DNA from 3 places in the Citrobacter europaeus genome. Region 1 is predicted to be linked to each of the others. Evidence: predicted binding sites of a transcription regulator. Region 1 holds the regulator's gene; each other region holds the start of a gene.

Region 1 (4,594 bases):
ACGCCGGCAATCACCAGCCCAACGAGCGTACCGACCGACCGATGTAAGATGCGTACCCGGGTCGCCCCGTAGCCATTTTGCGTGACGAACAGAATAGTCATTAAAATCCAGTAGGGCTTTGGCAGGTGTAAGGCGCTGCCCATCAGGCTGGCGATACTCAACATAACGCAGATGCGTCCGGCATTGCGCAGCGCTGGAGATTTCAACGACAGATAGTTTTTCAGGGCTGGGATCAACGGCAACCGACGCTGCTTGTCAGCCATCAAGTCACGGGCATACAACGGGCGCTGGGTGCGTAGCACGCGGGCAATACGGCTAAAGTGCCAGTAGCAAAATTGTCCCACCGGGTTGTCCGGATGCTGCCTGGCGATTTTCTCCAGTGTGCCAATCTGTTTTTCCATCGAGAAACGGGTCGGCAAACGGTGATACAAAATATCATCGGCCAGTACCCGAAGGCGTTCGGCTACGGTACGCGCATTCCAGCGAATCACCTGCTCCGCATGGCTACGCTCGACCAGCTTTTGCACCTCTTCCGGCTGGTGGAGGCTAACGGAAATATGCTCTTGTAAATCGAGCGCCTCCTGAAAGGCACGCAGCAGGCGCTTGTAATCGTTGTTGCGATGCGCCGACAGCATATGCATTTGCTGATAACACTGGGTAATCAGATCCACTGCCTTTTGTTGGCGAACCAGCAGGGGAGGCAGCGCTTTTTCTGGGTCGGCATGCTGGGTCAGCATGCTGTACTTAGTTTCACAGTAATCGGCTAATTCACGATACAACAGGCTGAGCGATTCACGGAGCGGCTGTTCGCGCCACATCCAAAACCAGAACCAGTTGAACAGGCCATACCATAACGTGCCCAGCGCGTAGATCAGCAGCGGCTCCCAGACGGGCATGTTGCCGGCCAGGCTTAGCGTGAAAATCGCTGCGATAAGTGAGGCAGGCAATAGTCGCGCATGCAAAGGGCTCAACTCGGCGGTTACACCAAGAATTAGCGTCAGGCCGGTGAGGATAAGCGGCAGTGGTATATCTTTTGCCAGCAGTAATTGCATGATCAAACTGCATCCGGCAAACAAAGACGCGCCAATAGCTAAACGTTTGAAAAAGCGCTTATGCGGGGTATCAAGACCGGCAATGTTGCAGCAGGCAGGGACCAGGGAGAAGAGGAGGCCCAGATGAAGCTGACCGATGATCAGACCAACAGCCACAGGTAAACATAGCACCAGCGTCTGCCGTAGTGCGTAGTTGATCTCTGGGTGGTATATCAGTCTTCGCCACATCGGTGCAAACAAAAGTGGCGCATTACTGGGTAACGCGCCACTTCGATGGGGTTAACGGGTGCCGTAGACGACGATAGTCTTACCGTGTGCGGAGATCAGGTTCTGATCTTCCAGCATCTTCAGAATACGGCCGACGGTCTCACGGGAGCAGCCAACGATCTGGCCGATTTCCTGACGGGTGATTTTAATCTGCATGCCGTCCGGGTGGGTCATCGCATCAGGCTGTTTCGCCAGATTCAGCAGAGTCTGCGCGATACGACCAGTTACGTCGAGGAAGGCGAGGTTGCCGACTTTTTCAGACGTGACCTGCAGACGACGAGCCATCTGAGAAGACAGGCGCATCAGAATATCCGGGTTGACCTGGATTAATTGGCGAAATTTTTTGTAGGAAATTTCAGCGACTTCACATGCGGTTTTGGCACGTACCCAGGCGCTACGTTCCTGACCTTCTTCGAAGAGGCCTAATTCACCAATAAAATCGCCCTGATTCAGATAAGAAAGGATCATTTCTTTCCCTTCTTCATCTTTGATCAGCACTGCCACTGAGCCTTTAACGATGTAATACAACGTTTCCGCTTTTTCACCCTGGTGAATCAGCGTGCTCTTCGATGGGTACTTATGAATATGGCAATGAGACAAGAACCATTCGAGAGTCGGGTCTGTTTGCGGTTTGCCAAGCACCATGCGCGGTTATCCTCTGTTATAAGCTGTCTCCAGAGCCAGAAAACGACGCTGCCTCTGGGTTTGCAAAAATGTGCTTCCCGCTACCTGGGAAGGGGGCTACTAAAAATATACTGCAGCCTGTAATGTGATGTCCTCTGCATACATGCAGTACGTCAATGTATTACTGTAGCATCCCGACTGTTTTAGCATAGCTTTCGCCGTGTGTCTCCTGGTGTCTCGCTTCAGCATGACGCAGGTCGCCTTCCATTGCGAGAATTGTTATGTGCGCGTAATCTGTCAGGAAAATTGAAACATTGGAGTTACGAAATATGCAAGCGCGTGTAAAGTGGGTTGAAGGGTTAACCTTCCTCGGTGAGTCCGCCTCTGGCCACCAAATTCTGATGGACGGTAACTCCGGTGATAAAGCGCCGAGCCCGATGGAAATGGTATTAATGGCGGCGGGCGGTTGTAGCGCAATTGATGTGGTATCGATCCTGCAAAAGGGTCGTCAGGATGTGACCAACTGCGAAGTGAAACTGACCTCAGAGCGTCGTGATGAAGCGCCGCGCCTGTTTACCCACATCAACCTGCATTTCATCGTAACGGGTAACGATCTGAAAGATGCATCAGTCTCACGCGCAGTCGACCTTTCAGCGGAAAAATATTGCTCCGTGGCACTGATGCTGGAAAAGGCGGTGAACATTACCCACTCCTATGAAGTGGTTGCCGCGTAATCCCTGACGCCGGATAATGTTGATTCGTAGGCCCGATAAGCGAAGCGCCATCGGGCACTTTCCACGCCTCACCCTATCTTTTTGCCTTCCATCAGTCGCTGGACCAGCGGCAGCATAATCAATTCCATCGCCAGGCCCATCTTGCCGCCCGGCACGACCAATGTATTGATGTGGGAAATGAATGAGCCCTGCAGCATGGCCAGTAGCCACGGGAAGTCGATCCCTTCCAGGTTACGAAAATGAATCACGACAAAGCTTTCATCCAGAGACGGGATACTCTTGGCGGCAAAGGGGTTAGAGGTATCGACGGTCGGTACGCGCTGGAAGTTAATATGCGTCCGGGAGAACTGCGGCGTGATGTAATTGATGTAATCGTCCATTGATCGCACCACCGAGTCCATCACCGCTTCACGCGAGTGTCCACGCTCGCTGGTATCGCGAGTCAGTTTCTGGATCCATTCCAGGTTTACGATCGGCACCACGCCAACCAGCAGATCGACATGTTGGGCCACGTTTTGCTGTGGGGTGACGACGCCGCCGTGCAGTCCTTCATAAAACAGGACATCCGTCGGTTCAGGCAGCGGCTGCCAGGGCGTGAAAGTCCCTGGCACCTGGTTCCACGGTACGGCCTCATCGTAAGTGTGCAGATATTTTCGCGACTGGCCTTTGCCCGTCTGACCGTATTCGATGAAAGTTTGTTCCAGCAGACCGAAGTCATTAGCTTCGGGGCCGAAATAGCTGATATGCCGCCCGGCATCGCGCGCTTTGCGAATCGCCATGTCCATTTCCGGACGGGTATAGCGATGAAAACTGTCACCTTCCACCTCGGCGGCACGCAGATTTAACTGCGCGAAAATTTTACGAAACGCGAGGCTGGTGGTGGTGGTCCCCGCGCCGCTGGATCCTGTTACCGCAATCACCGGATGTTTGGCAGACATAACAACTCCATGAAATGGTTATAATTATAGTAAAGTCGGCCGGCGGCTACGGATTACTCGTGAATCTGCTTCCTCGGCATAATATTGACCGTTTCATGCAGTTCAGACCACACCAGCACGGCTTCACCTGATTGTAGTTGGCGTTTGACGTCGGCGACTTTTTGTTCGAGCGAACGTTCATGTTCACCATAATCGGTGCCTTCACGCAAGACAAAGCTTTCAATCAGATTGTCCAGCGCGTCCGGGGAGATATCTTGCCAGGGGATGATCATGATGAGACCTCCAGATACGTTGTCAGCCAGTCGGGGATTCTGGATTCCAGCCACATCTCAGGATGGCGTACCGTGCCGCCAATGAATCCGACGTGGCCACCGTGTTCAGTCAACTGATACTCCACCTGCGAAGGCAGGTTTTCCGGTTTCGGGATCACGTGATGATCCATAAACGGATCGTCCTTGGCATGGATAATCAGCGTGGGTTTGGCGATCTGGTTGAGCAACGGCATGGCGCTACACTGACGATAATAGTCTATAGCATCGGCGAAACCGTGGATTTTGGCGGTGATCAGATCGTCAAAATCGCGAATGCGACGCAGAGATTTCAATTGGGACAGACTTACCGGCAGCGAGCCTGGATAGGCCTCAAGCTTACGCGAGGCATTGGCTTTCAACAGATTGAGCAGGTAGCGCTGATAGACCCGAGAGAATCCCTTGTCCATATGGTAACTACAGGCTTCCAGCACGAAAGGCGCGGAGACGATAACGGCGGCATCAATTGGAATCTCGTTGCCTTCTTTGGCCAGCAGGCAGGCCAGCATGTTGCCACCGAGCGAATAGCCCACCGCTGCGGTCGGCACGCGACCGAACTCACGCTCCAGCCAGTGTAAAAACCAGGTGCCATCTTCTGTTTCGCCCGAATGATAAATGCGGTTCAGACGATTGGGTTCACCGCTGCAGCCGCGAAAATGCATTACCACGCC
Region 2 (4,594 bases), 800 kb from region 1:
GATTATTGCCCGCTCTGCGTCAGTATAGCGGGCGACCGTTGTATCCACTGCATGAACTCCTGCGACGGCAGTGCTTTCGCGAAATACCAGCCCTGACAATACTGTACGCCGTGTTCGCGCAGCCACTCGATTTGCTCACTCGTCTCTACCCCTTCCGCAATCATCTTCAGATGTAAGCTTTGCGCCATTTCGATGATATGTTCGGCAATCAGGTGACTGGTGCTGTTAGTGGACAGTGTGCTAATAAACGATTTGTCGATCTTCAGGATATCGATATTCAACGCGGATAAATTATGTAGATTGGAATATCCCGTGCCAAAATCATCAAACGCCACTTCATAACCGGCCTGGCGAAACGCCTGGATTACCGGGGTCATTTTATCTATATCAATAAATCCGCGCTCCGTTACCTCGACTTTAATTTGCCGGGGCGCCACAGAGTACTCACGGTTTTTGTCGGTAATCAGGGCAATGAGTCGGGATGAATGAAAGTCAGAAGCCGAGAGATTTATCGAGATATAAAGTTGAGGATGCGCGGCAAGAAAGTATCCTAAATCGTTGAACACCTCTTCAACTACATAATCCGTGATCCGCTCAATCATTCCCTCTTGTTCAGCCAGCGGAATAAACTCGGTCGGGCTCATCACTTCACCATTACCGCCAGGCCAGCGCAGCAGAGCCTCAGCCCCAACGCACTGACCGTTTTTGATATCAATGATCGGCTGGTAGTGCAGACGCAGTTGACGTTTTTTGATTGCGCGTTTTAACAAGCGGCGAGGAGATAAGTATTCCTGGCGCGTGCGCCACCATATTAACAGCATCAGGATGCTGCAGATGACCCCGAAAGGAATCGTTACTGCAGCCTCGTGATAGAAAATCGAATTTATGCGTTTATCTGAGGTCGAGGCAATAATCGCAATCGGACGTTTTTCTGAATGCACGATGGTATAGAAGCGATCGTCCAGTTGGAAGGTAGAGGCTTCACCGCGCACCAACGGCAGTAATTGCGCAATATGCGCCCCTTCACTGGTAGAGAAAAAGGTATCCGTTACCGTGTCGTACACGCCCCAGGACAGATCCGGATCCTCTGACATGACTTCGCTGTATGATAATGGGTTGATGACGACAACGTAGTTTCCGCGTTGCATATACGTCATTCGGTAGCCAGCGAAAAAGGGGGTATCGCGATAGTAATAGATGGAGACGTCCGGCGTACGTTTATAGTCGGCGGTCGGCATAATATAGGTGACAGGCGGCACCATCGACGTAGAGCACAAAAAATGATCGCCCTGCGCATAAATTAGCTCGCTGATATATAAACGGCCACGAATAATATTTAGCATATTTTTCTGATGTGCCGGGGTACACATCTTACCCTGATACAACTGGGCCATATCACGCGCTAAATCGGCTTGTTGGATCACCAGTTCAGTTTTATTTAACACCAGTTGAGCAAAAGAACGAAGTTGATTACGGGTTTCGGACATTGCCCTGATTTGAGCAAACCATAACGCCAGTACCACGGGGAGCAATACCACCATGAATGTTCCCAGGAACTTCAGCATCTTGCGACGCGCACTGTGATTCATGTCAGCCCAATTTCCCTGTTTCGTATATGCCAGAACCCATTAAGGCAAGATGCAATAAACACCGACTGATTAAGTTGCATGAATCTATCAGTATTAGCAACAGACTTCTCTATGTAAAAGTCTGATAATAGTTGATGATGATATTATTTTTCCGTAAGGCAAACTTAAAGTTATGCTTATTTCATAACGTTATTATCCCCAAGGAGTAATTTTTTATGAGCATTATCCTGGTAAGATTTAAGAAATTCATTAAATTTTTTTAACGATTAATTTAGGATAAATTAAACAGGTAATGTAAATGCACCTTTAAGATTGGTTATTTAGTATCATTACCTGGTTGAATATAACCACACAGTAAACAGGGTTTTCATCCTGCAAAAATCACGTCCAGTACTGGTGAACAAACGAGCATATGTGATATAGTTCACAAAAATTATGTAACAGAAACAATGTTTCATTCATGTTATTGCCCGTCGATAGCCAGAGTACTACACCCTCGGTGAACACCCCCGCGCTGTCCTGGGCATCCAGACTTTCTGAGGACGTTTTTCATGGCAACGATAACAACTGGTGTGGTTCTACTGCGGTGGCAATTACTCAGCGCGGTGCTGATGTTTTTAGCCAGTACGCTCAATATCCGTTTTCGTAAATCAGATTATATTGGCCTGGCCGTCATTAGCAGCGGTTTAGGGCTGGTTTTTGCCTGCTGGTTTGCAACCGGATTACTCGGCATAACCCTGGTGGATATGTCCGCAATCTGGAAGAACATTGAAACCGTGATGGTTGAAGTGATGAGCCATACACCGCCAGACTGGCCGATGGTGTTGAACTAATAACGGAATTGCATATGGCTACCCCAATCCTGAGGTAGCCATAATTGTCAGCGAAATGCAGAGGGATTAGAACGGAATATCGTCGTCGAAATCCATCGGTGGCTCGTTAGAAGGCGCCGCCGGAGCTGACTGCTGCGGACGAGACTGCGCGCCGCCGCTGAACTGATTGCCGCCCTGAGGCTGCTGAGGCTGACCCCAACCACCCTGCTGCTGGCCGCCACCTGCCGGAGCACCACCACCCTGACGACCACCCAGCATTTGCATGGTGCCGCCAACGTTCACCACAACTTCAGTGGTGTACTTTTCTACGCCGGATTGGTCGGTCCATTTGCGGGTACGCAGCTGACCTTCGATATAGACCTGGGAACCTTTACGCAGATATTCGCTGGCCACTTCAGCCAGTTTGCCAAACAGCACAACACGGTGCCATTCAGTCTGCTCTTTCATTTCGCCGGTCGCTTTATCACGCCAGGATTCGGAAGTAGCCAGCGTAATGTTGGCGACTGCGCCACCATTCGGCATATAGCGTACTTCCGGGTCCTGGCCCAGATTACCGACGAGAATCACCTTGTTTACGCCTCTGCTGGCCATGATCGTGTCTCCTGAAAAACGTTACTGAATAAGTGTAAGCGCGGGATTGTAGCATTTCCAATAGCGCTTTTACTACGTTGCGAGATCGATTCCAGTAAACAACCCCGGACGGACATTGTTGCACAGGCATCTGCGTTTTGCATTCCAATACTGTATATCCATTCAGGTCAGGTTGTGTCATAATTAACCGTTTGTGATCGCCGGTAGCACCATGCAGCCAGGCAAAAAAGCGTTTAATCCGGGAAAGATGAATGGATAAGATCGAAGTTCGGGGCGCCCGCACCCATAATCTCAAAAACATCAACCTCGTCATCCCGCGCGACAAGCTGATTGTCGTCACCGGGCTTTCGGGCTCAGGCAAATCTTCGCTCGCTTTCGACACCTTGTATGCCGAAGGGCAGCGTCGTTACGTTGAATCCCTTTCCGCGTACGCGCGTCAGTTTCTGTCGCTGATGGAAAAGCCGGATGTCGACCACATTGAGGGGCTGTCTCCCGCCATCTCAATTGAACAAAAATCGACGTCCCACAACCCGCGATCCACGGTAGGTACCATTACCGAAATTCACGACTATCTGCGCCTGCTGTTTGCCCGCGTTGGCGAGCCGCGCTGCCCGGATCACGACGTCCCCCTGGCGGCGCAAACCGTTAGCCAGATGGTGGACAACGTCCTGTCGCAGCCGGAAGGCAAGCGTCTGATGCTACTGGCGCCGGTAATTAAAGAGCGTAAAGGGGAGCACACCAAAACGCTGGAAAACCTGGCAGGCCAGGGCTATATCCGCGCCCGTATCGATGGTGAAGTGTGCGACCTTTCCGATCCGCCCAAGCTTGAGTTGCAAAAGAAACACACGATTGAAGTGGTGATTGACCGCTTTAAAGTACGCGACGATCTCACCCAGCGCCTGGCGGAATCCTTTGAAACCGCGCTGGAACTGTCCGGAGGTACGGCGGTGGTCGCCGATATGGACGATCCAAAAGCGGAAGAACTGCTGTTCTCCGCCAACTTCGCCTGCCCGATCTGCGGCTACAGCATGCGCGAACTGGAACCTCGTCTGTTCTCGTTTAATAACCCGGCTGGCGCATGCCCGACCTGTGACGGTCTCGGCGTGCAGCAGTATTTCGATCCTGACCGGGTGATCCAAAATCCGGAACTGTCGCTGGCCGGCGGTGCTATCCGCGGCTGGGATCGTCGTAACTTCTATTACTTCCAGATGCTTAAGTCACTGGCGGAACACTATAAGTTCGACGTCGAAGCCCCATGGGCCAGCCTCAACCCTGCCGTGCATAAAGTGGTGCTGTACGGTTCCGGTAAAGAGAATATCGAATTTAAATATATGAACGATCGCGGCGATACATCCGTACGTCGCCATCCGTTTGAAGGCGTATTGCACAACATGGAGCGTCGTTATAAAGAGACGGAGTCCAGCGCGGTACGTGAAGAACTCGCCAAATTCATCAGCAACCGACCATGCGCCAGCTGTGAAGGGACGCGTTTACGCCGGGAAGCCCGCCACGTATTTGTTGAAAATACGCCGCTGCCCGCGATTTCCGACATGAGCATCGGTCATGCGATGGATTTCTTCA
Region 3 (4,594 bases), 200 kb from region 1:
CCAGGCCTAAAACTTCAGTGCTGATTGGGCTGGCTAATGCAGACCAGCAGCCAATCTGAATCTGTTGCGCCGCGAGAGCCGCTTTAAACTTATTCGGGAAAATCGTGTTATTCATCGCCTATACCTTTGTTTATTTCTGCAATTCCATACGTTTAATGTCACCGACAATAAACAGGTAGCAAACCATTGCCATCAGCGCCGAACACCCTACAAACATCAGCGCAGCATTAAATGAGTGCAGCTCGCTCACCAGATACCCAATCACCAGCGGAGTGACGATGGAAGCCACGTTACCAAATACGTTAAATACCCCACCGCACAGACCGACAATCTCTTTCGGCGCGGTATCGGAAATCACCGGCCATCCCAGCGCCCCGAAGCCTTTGCCGAAGAACGCCAGCGCCATCAGTGCGACCACCAGGGTGGTGTTATCGGTGTAGTTACACAGAATAATGGTCGACGCGAGCAGCATGCCGAGCACAATCGGCAGCTTACGCGCCAGTGTGATACTGAAGCCACGTTTAATCAGATAATCAGAGAACACGCCGCCAAGCACACCACCGGCGAATCCGCACAGCGCCGGAATCGAAGCTACCAGGCCAACTTTGAGGATCGACATGCCTTTTTCCTGTACCAGGTAAATCGGGAACCAGGTGAGGAAAAACCAGGTAATTGTGTTGATAAAATACTGGCCGAAGAACACGCCAAGCATCATACGGTTAGTGAGCAACTGCTTGATATAATGCAGTTTAGGACCACCTGACTTCACATCGCCCGGCTTTTTGTGGTCCATATCCACGACCGCGCCGTTTTCCGAGATAAACTTCAGTTCTTCTTGCGACATACGCGGATGATCGGTTGGGTTATGAATAAACTTTACCCACAGCCCGGTGAGCACAAAACCAATCACGCCCATTACGGTAAACACGTGCTCCCAGCCCCAGGCGAAGGTCAGCCAGCCGAGCAACGGAGAAAACAGCGCCAGGGAAAAATACTGCGCGGAATTAAAAATTGCGGATGCCGTACCGCGCTCTTTCGTCGGGAACCAGGCCGCCACGATACGAGCATTCGCCGGAAAGGACGGCGCTTCCGAGAAGCCCAGCATAAAGCGCATGATGAACATTGAAATACCCGCCCAGGCCAGCGGGAACATGTCCACAAAGCCTTGCAGGAAGGTGAACAGTGACCAGAAGAACAGACTGTATGTGTAGACTTTCTTCGAGCCGAATTTATCCAACAGCCAGCCACCGGGGATTTGCATCAACAGGTAAGCCCAGCCGAAGGCGGAGAAAATGTAACCCATAGAGATGGCGCTGAGCTGCAACTCTTTCGCTACTTCCGTGCCGGCAATAGATAGCGTCGCACGGTCCGCATAGTTAACGGCGGTAACGATAAATATTATCAGCAATATTAAATAACGGGTGTGCGTACCTTTCTTTTTCTCGACAACTGTATCCAGAATCATTCTAATTACCTCGGGTACATTAAATTTTTATTATTATTGAGTAGATATTCCTGGTGATAAATTACTGATAATTAGAACGCATAATAATTTATCAGACGCTATAAAACCGTGATTCAGTATAATCAGCAGCGTAACGTTAATCATTGTGCAAGCGCTCATTTATAACGCGTTATTAAATTAATGTTTTGGGCATATGCCCACACGCATGGGCGCTAATGCACACATTTACGTATTGCTGCCCCTGGTAGCCCGGCCTTGCTGAGTTTAAGTGATCATCGTCACATTCTTGGCATTAAACTCCTGACATTCTTATTTCACGATATCGAATCTTTATTACTTACAATTAGATTCAAAATATAAATATTCACACTATTATCACCACCTTGTTGGAGAATACTGGACAATGGCCGACATCGAAATCAGACAAGAATCGCCAACGGCGTTTTATATTAAAGTTCACGAAACAGATAATGTGGCGATAATTGTCAATGACAATGGTCTGAAAGCCGGGACGCGTTTTCCGGACGGACTGGAACTCATTGAACATATTCCCCAGGGCCATAAAGTGGCGCTACTGAATATTCCTGTTCACGGCGAAATCGTGCGTTATGGCGAAGTGATAGGCTATGCCGTTCGCGATATCCCACGCGGCAGCTGGATTGATGAATCAATGGTTGAACTGCCCAAAGCTCCACCGCTGGAGACGCTGCCGCTGGCAACCAAAGTGCCAGAGCCGCTGCCGCCTCTGGAGGGCTATACCTTCGAAGGTTACCGCAATGCTGACGGTAGCGTCGGCACCAAGAATCTGCTCGGCATCTCGACCAGTGTGCACTGCGTGGCGGGTGTGGTGGATTATGTGGTGAAAATCATTGAGCGCGATCTGCTGCCCAAATACCCGAACGTTGATGGCGTGGTGGGGCTCAATCACTTGTACGGCTGCGGCGTGGCGATCAATGCCCCAGCCGCCATTGTGCCGATTCGCACCATTCACAATATTGCGCTTAACCCGAATTTTGGCGGTGAAGTGATGGTCATCGGCCTCGGTTGTGAAAAACTACAGCCAGAGCGCCTGCTCGAAGGTACGCACGATGTGAAAAGTATTCCGGTCGACAGCGCCAGCGTCGTCAGCCTGCAGGATGAAAAGCACATTGGCTTTCAATCGATGGTTGCCGATATTTTGCAGGTGGCCGAACGCCATCTGGCAAAACTCAATCAGCGACAGCGTGAAACCTGCCCGGCATCAGAACTGGTGGTCGGCATGCAGTGCGGCGGCAGCGATGCATTTTCTGGCGTGACGGCCAACCCGGCGGTGGGTTATGCCTCCGACCTGTTAGTACGCTGCGGCGCGACTGTGATGTTCTCTGAAGTTACCGAAGTGCGCGATGCCATCCACCTTCTGACCCCAAGGGCGATTAACGAAGAAGTAGGTAAACGCCTGCTCGAAGAGATGGCCTGGTACGATAACTACCTGGATATGGGCAAAACGGATCGCAGCGCCAACCCTTCTCCGGGCAATAAGAAAGGCGGTCTGGCAAATGTGGTGGAAAAAGCGCTGGGCTCTATTGCCAAGTCCGGCAAGAGCGCCATTGTCGAAGTATTGTCGCCGGGTCAGCGTCCAACCAAACGTGGTCTGATTTACGCCGCAACACCCGCCAGTGATTTTGTATGCGGTACGCAGCAGGTCGCTTCCGGGATCACCGTACAGGTGTTCACCACCGGTCGCGGTACGCCGTACGGCCTGATGGCCGTGCCGGTGATAAAAATGGCGACGCGTACTGAGCTGGCCAACCGTTGGTTTGACCTGATGGACATCAACGCAGGCACCATCGCCACCGGAGAAGAAACCATTGAAGACGTGGGTCTGAAACTGTTCGAGTTTATTCTCGACGTCGCCAGCGGACGTAAGAAAACCTTCTCAGATCAGTGGGGGCTGCACAACCAACTGGCGGTGTTTAACCCAGCGCCAGTGACTTGATTCCTGAAAGTTAAATTCGATTACAGGTCGGGGAAGTTCGCAAACTTCCCGGCCTTTTTTATCAGATACTCACCAGAACCACCTCAATCCCATGCTTACGTAATCCTTCCAGACTCTCCTCTGGAATACCTTCATCGACAATAATCATATCAATCCGCTGAGTATCAATGATCTTATGCAGGCTCGAGCGGTTAAATTTCGTCGAGTCGGTAACAACAATTATGCGCTCAGCCACTTCACACATCCGGCGGTTGAGGCGCGCTTCATCTTCATTATGAGTGCTCACACCACGTTCTAAATCGATAGCATCAACGCCAAGAAACAGCATGTCGAAGTGATAATTTTGTAGCGATTGCTCAGCCTGATCGCCATAAAACGATTGCGACTGACGACGCAAATGGCCACCAGTCATCAACAGCTCAACTCCTTCGGCTTCCAGTAACGCATTGGCGACATTCATACCGTTGGTCATAGCAATAACATTGGAATGCTGGCGCATCAGGCGGGCAATTTCATAGGTGGTGGTGCCGGAGTCAAGGATCACGCGGTGTCCCGGTTGAATCAACTCCGCGGCAGCTCTGGCAATACTGCGTTTGACCGCCGTATTGAGCGAACTCTTATCTTCAACAGAAGGCTCCGCAACCGGCGCATTACCTTCGCAAATCAGCGCTCCACCATAGGCGCGTACCGCAATTCCCTGCTTTTCCAGAAAAGCGAGGTCATTGCGAATAGTGACCGTGGAGACGCCAAAAAATAAGGAAAGATCGTTAACCTGAACGCTTCCCTGCTGCCGTAACCGCTGGATGATCTGCTCACGTCTTTCGCTGGTACCGATAACGCGCTTGTCTGCAGAAGACTCGGTGTTACTCATAAGAAATCCTTTAGTTGAATCTTTCGTTTTATTTCGTTTTGTCTATTAACGCCTTTCTTTTGTACGAATGCAAGCCCCGCAAGCAGGGAGGAGCCGGATGGACTTATGCTGAAACCTTTCATTGTGTTTCTTTTGTGAAACAGATCGGAAATCCATTATCTTTCGTTTTATTTTTATACCACCATCATGCAGTATTAAATGAAACAAAACGAAAGATTGATGTCGAAGTTATCTGACCTGGAGAGGAAAGTGAAACATCTAACTAAAATGGTCGAGCAGCATA

What was found. Region 1 encodes CRP, which controls carbon source genes, mostly activating them, when cyclic AMP is high. Its sites were predicted from a motif close to ATGTGANNNNNNTCACAT; they were not measured.
Region 2: WHR59_RS22120 (YjcB family protein) is a predicted target of CRP. The motif match lies at 2,002-2,019, and genes of this name have one in related genera.
Region 3: garD (galactarate dehydratase) is a predicted target of CRP. The motif match lies at 1,732-1,749, and genes of this name have one in related genera.

What each region holds. Positions count from the first base shown of each region.
Region 1 covers NZ_CP148084.1:392,515-397,108, forward strand. Annotated here, with positions in the region: gene WHR59_RS01815 (YccS/YhfK family putative transporter) at 1-1,280, opposite strand, end outside; gene crp (cAMP-activated global transcriptional regulator CRP) at 1,332-1,964, opposite strand; gene WHR59_RS01825 (OsmC family protein) at 2,273-2,677, shown strand; gene WHR59_RS01830 (phosphoribulokinase) at 2,746-3,615, opposite strand; gene WHR59_RS01835 (YheU family protein) at 3,669-3,887, opposite strand; partial or broken gene WHR59_RS01840 (hydrolase) at 3,884-4,594, opposite strand, start outside.
Region 2 covers NZ_CP148084.1:4,719,888-4,724,481, forward strand. Annotated here, with positions in the region: gene WHR59_RS22115 (EAL domain-containing protein) at 3-1,589, opposite strand; gene WHR59_RS22120 (YjcB family protein) at 2,141-2,422, shown strand; gene ssb1 (single-stranded DNA-binding protein SSB1) at 2,489-3,013, opposite strand; gene uvrA (excinuclease ABC subunit UvrA) at 3,265-4,594, shown strand, end outside.
Region 3 covers NZ_CP148084.1:587,532-592,125, reverse strand. Annotated here, with positions in the region: gene garL (2-dehydro-3-deoxyglucarate aldolase) at 1-115, opposite strand, end outside; gene garP (galactarate/glucarate/glycerate transporter GarP) at 131-1,465, opposite strand; gene garD (galactarate dehydratase) at 1,869-3,440, shown strand; gene WHR59_RS02895 (DeoR family transcriptional regulator) at 3,502-4,311, opposite strand; gene kbaZ (tagatose-bisphosphate aldolase subunit KbaZ) at 4,579-4,594, shown strand, end outside.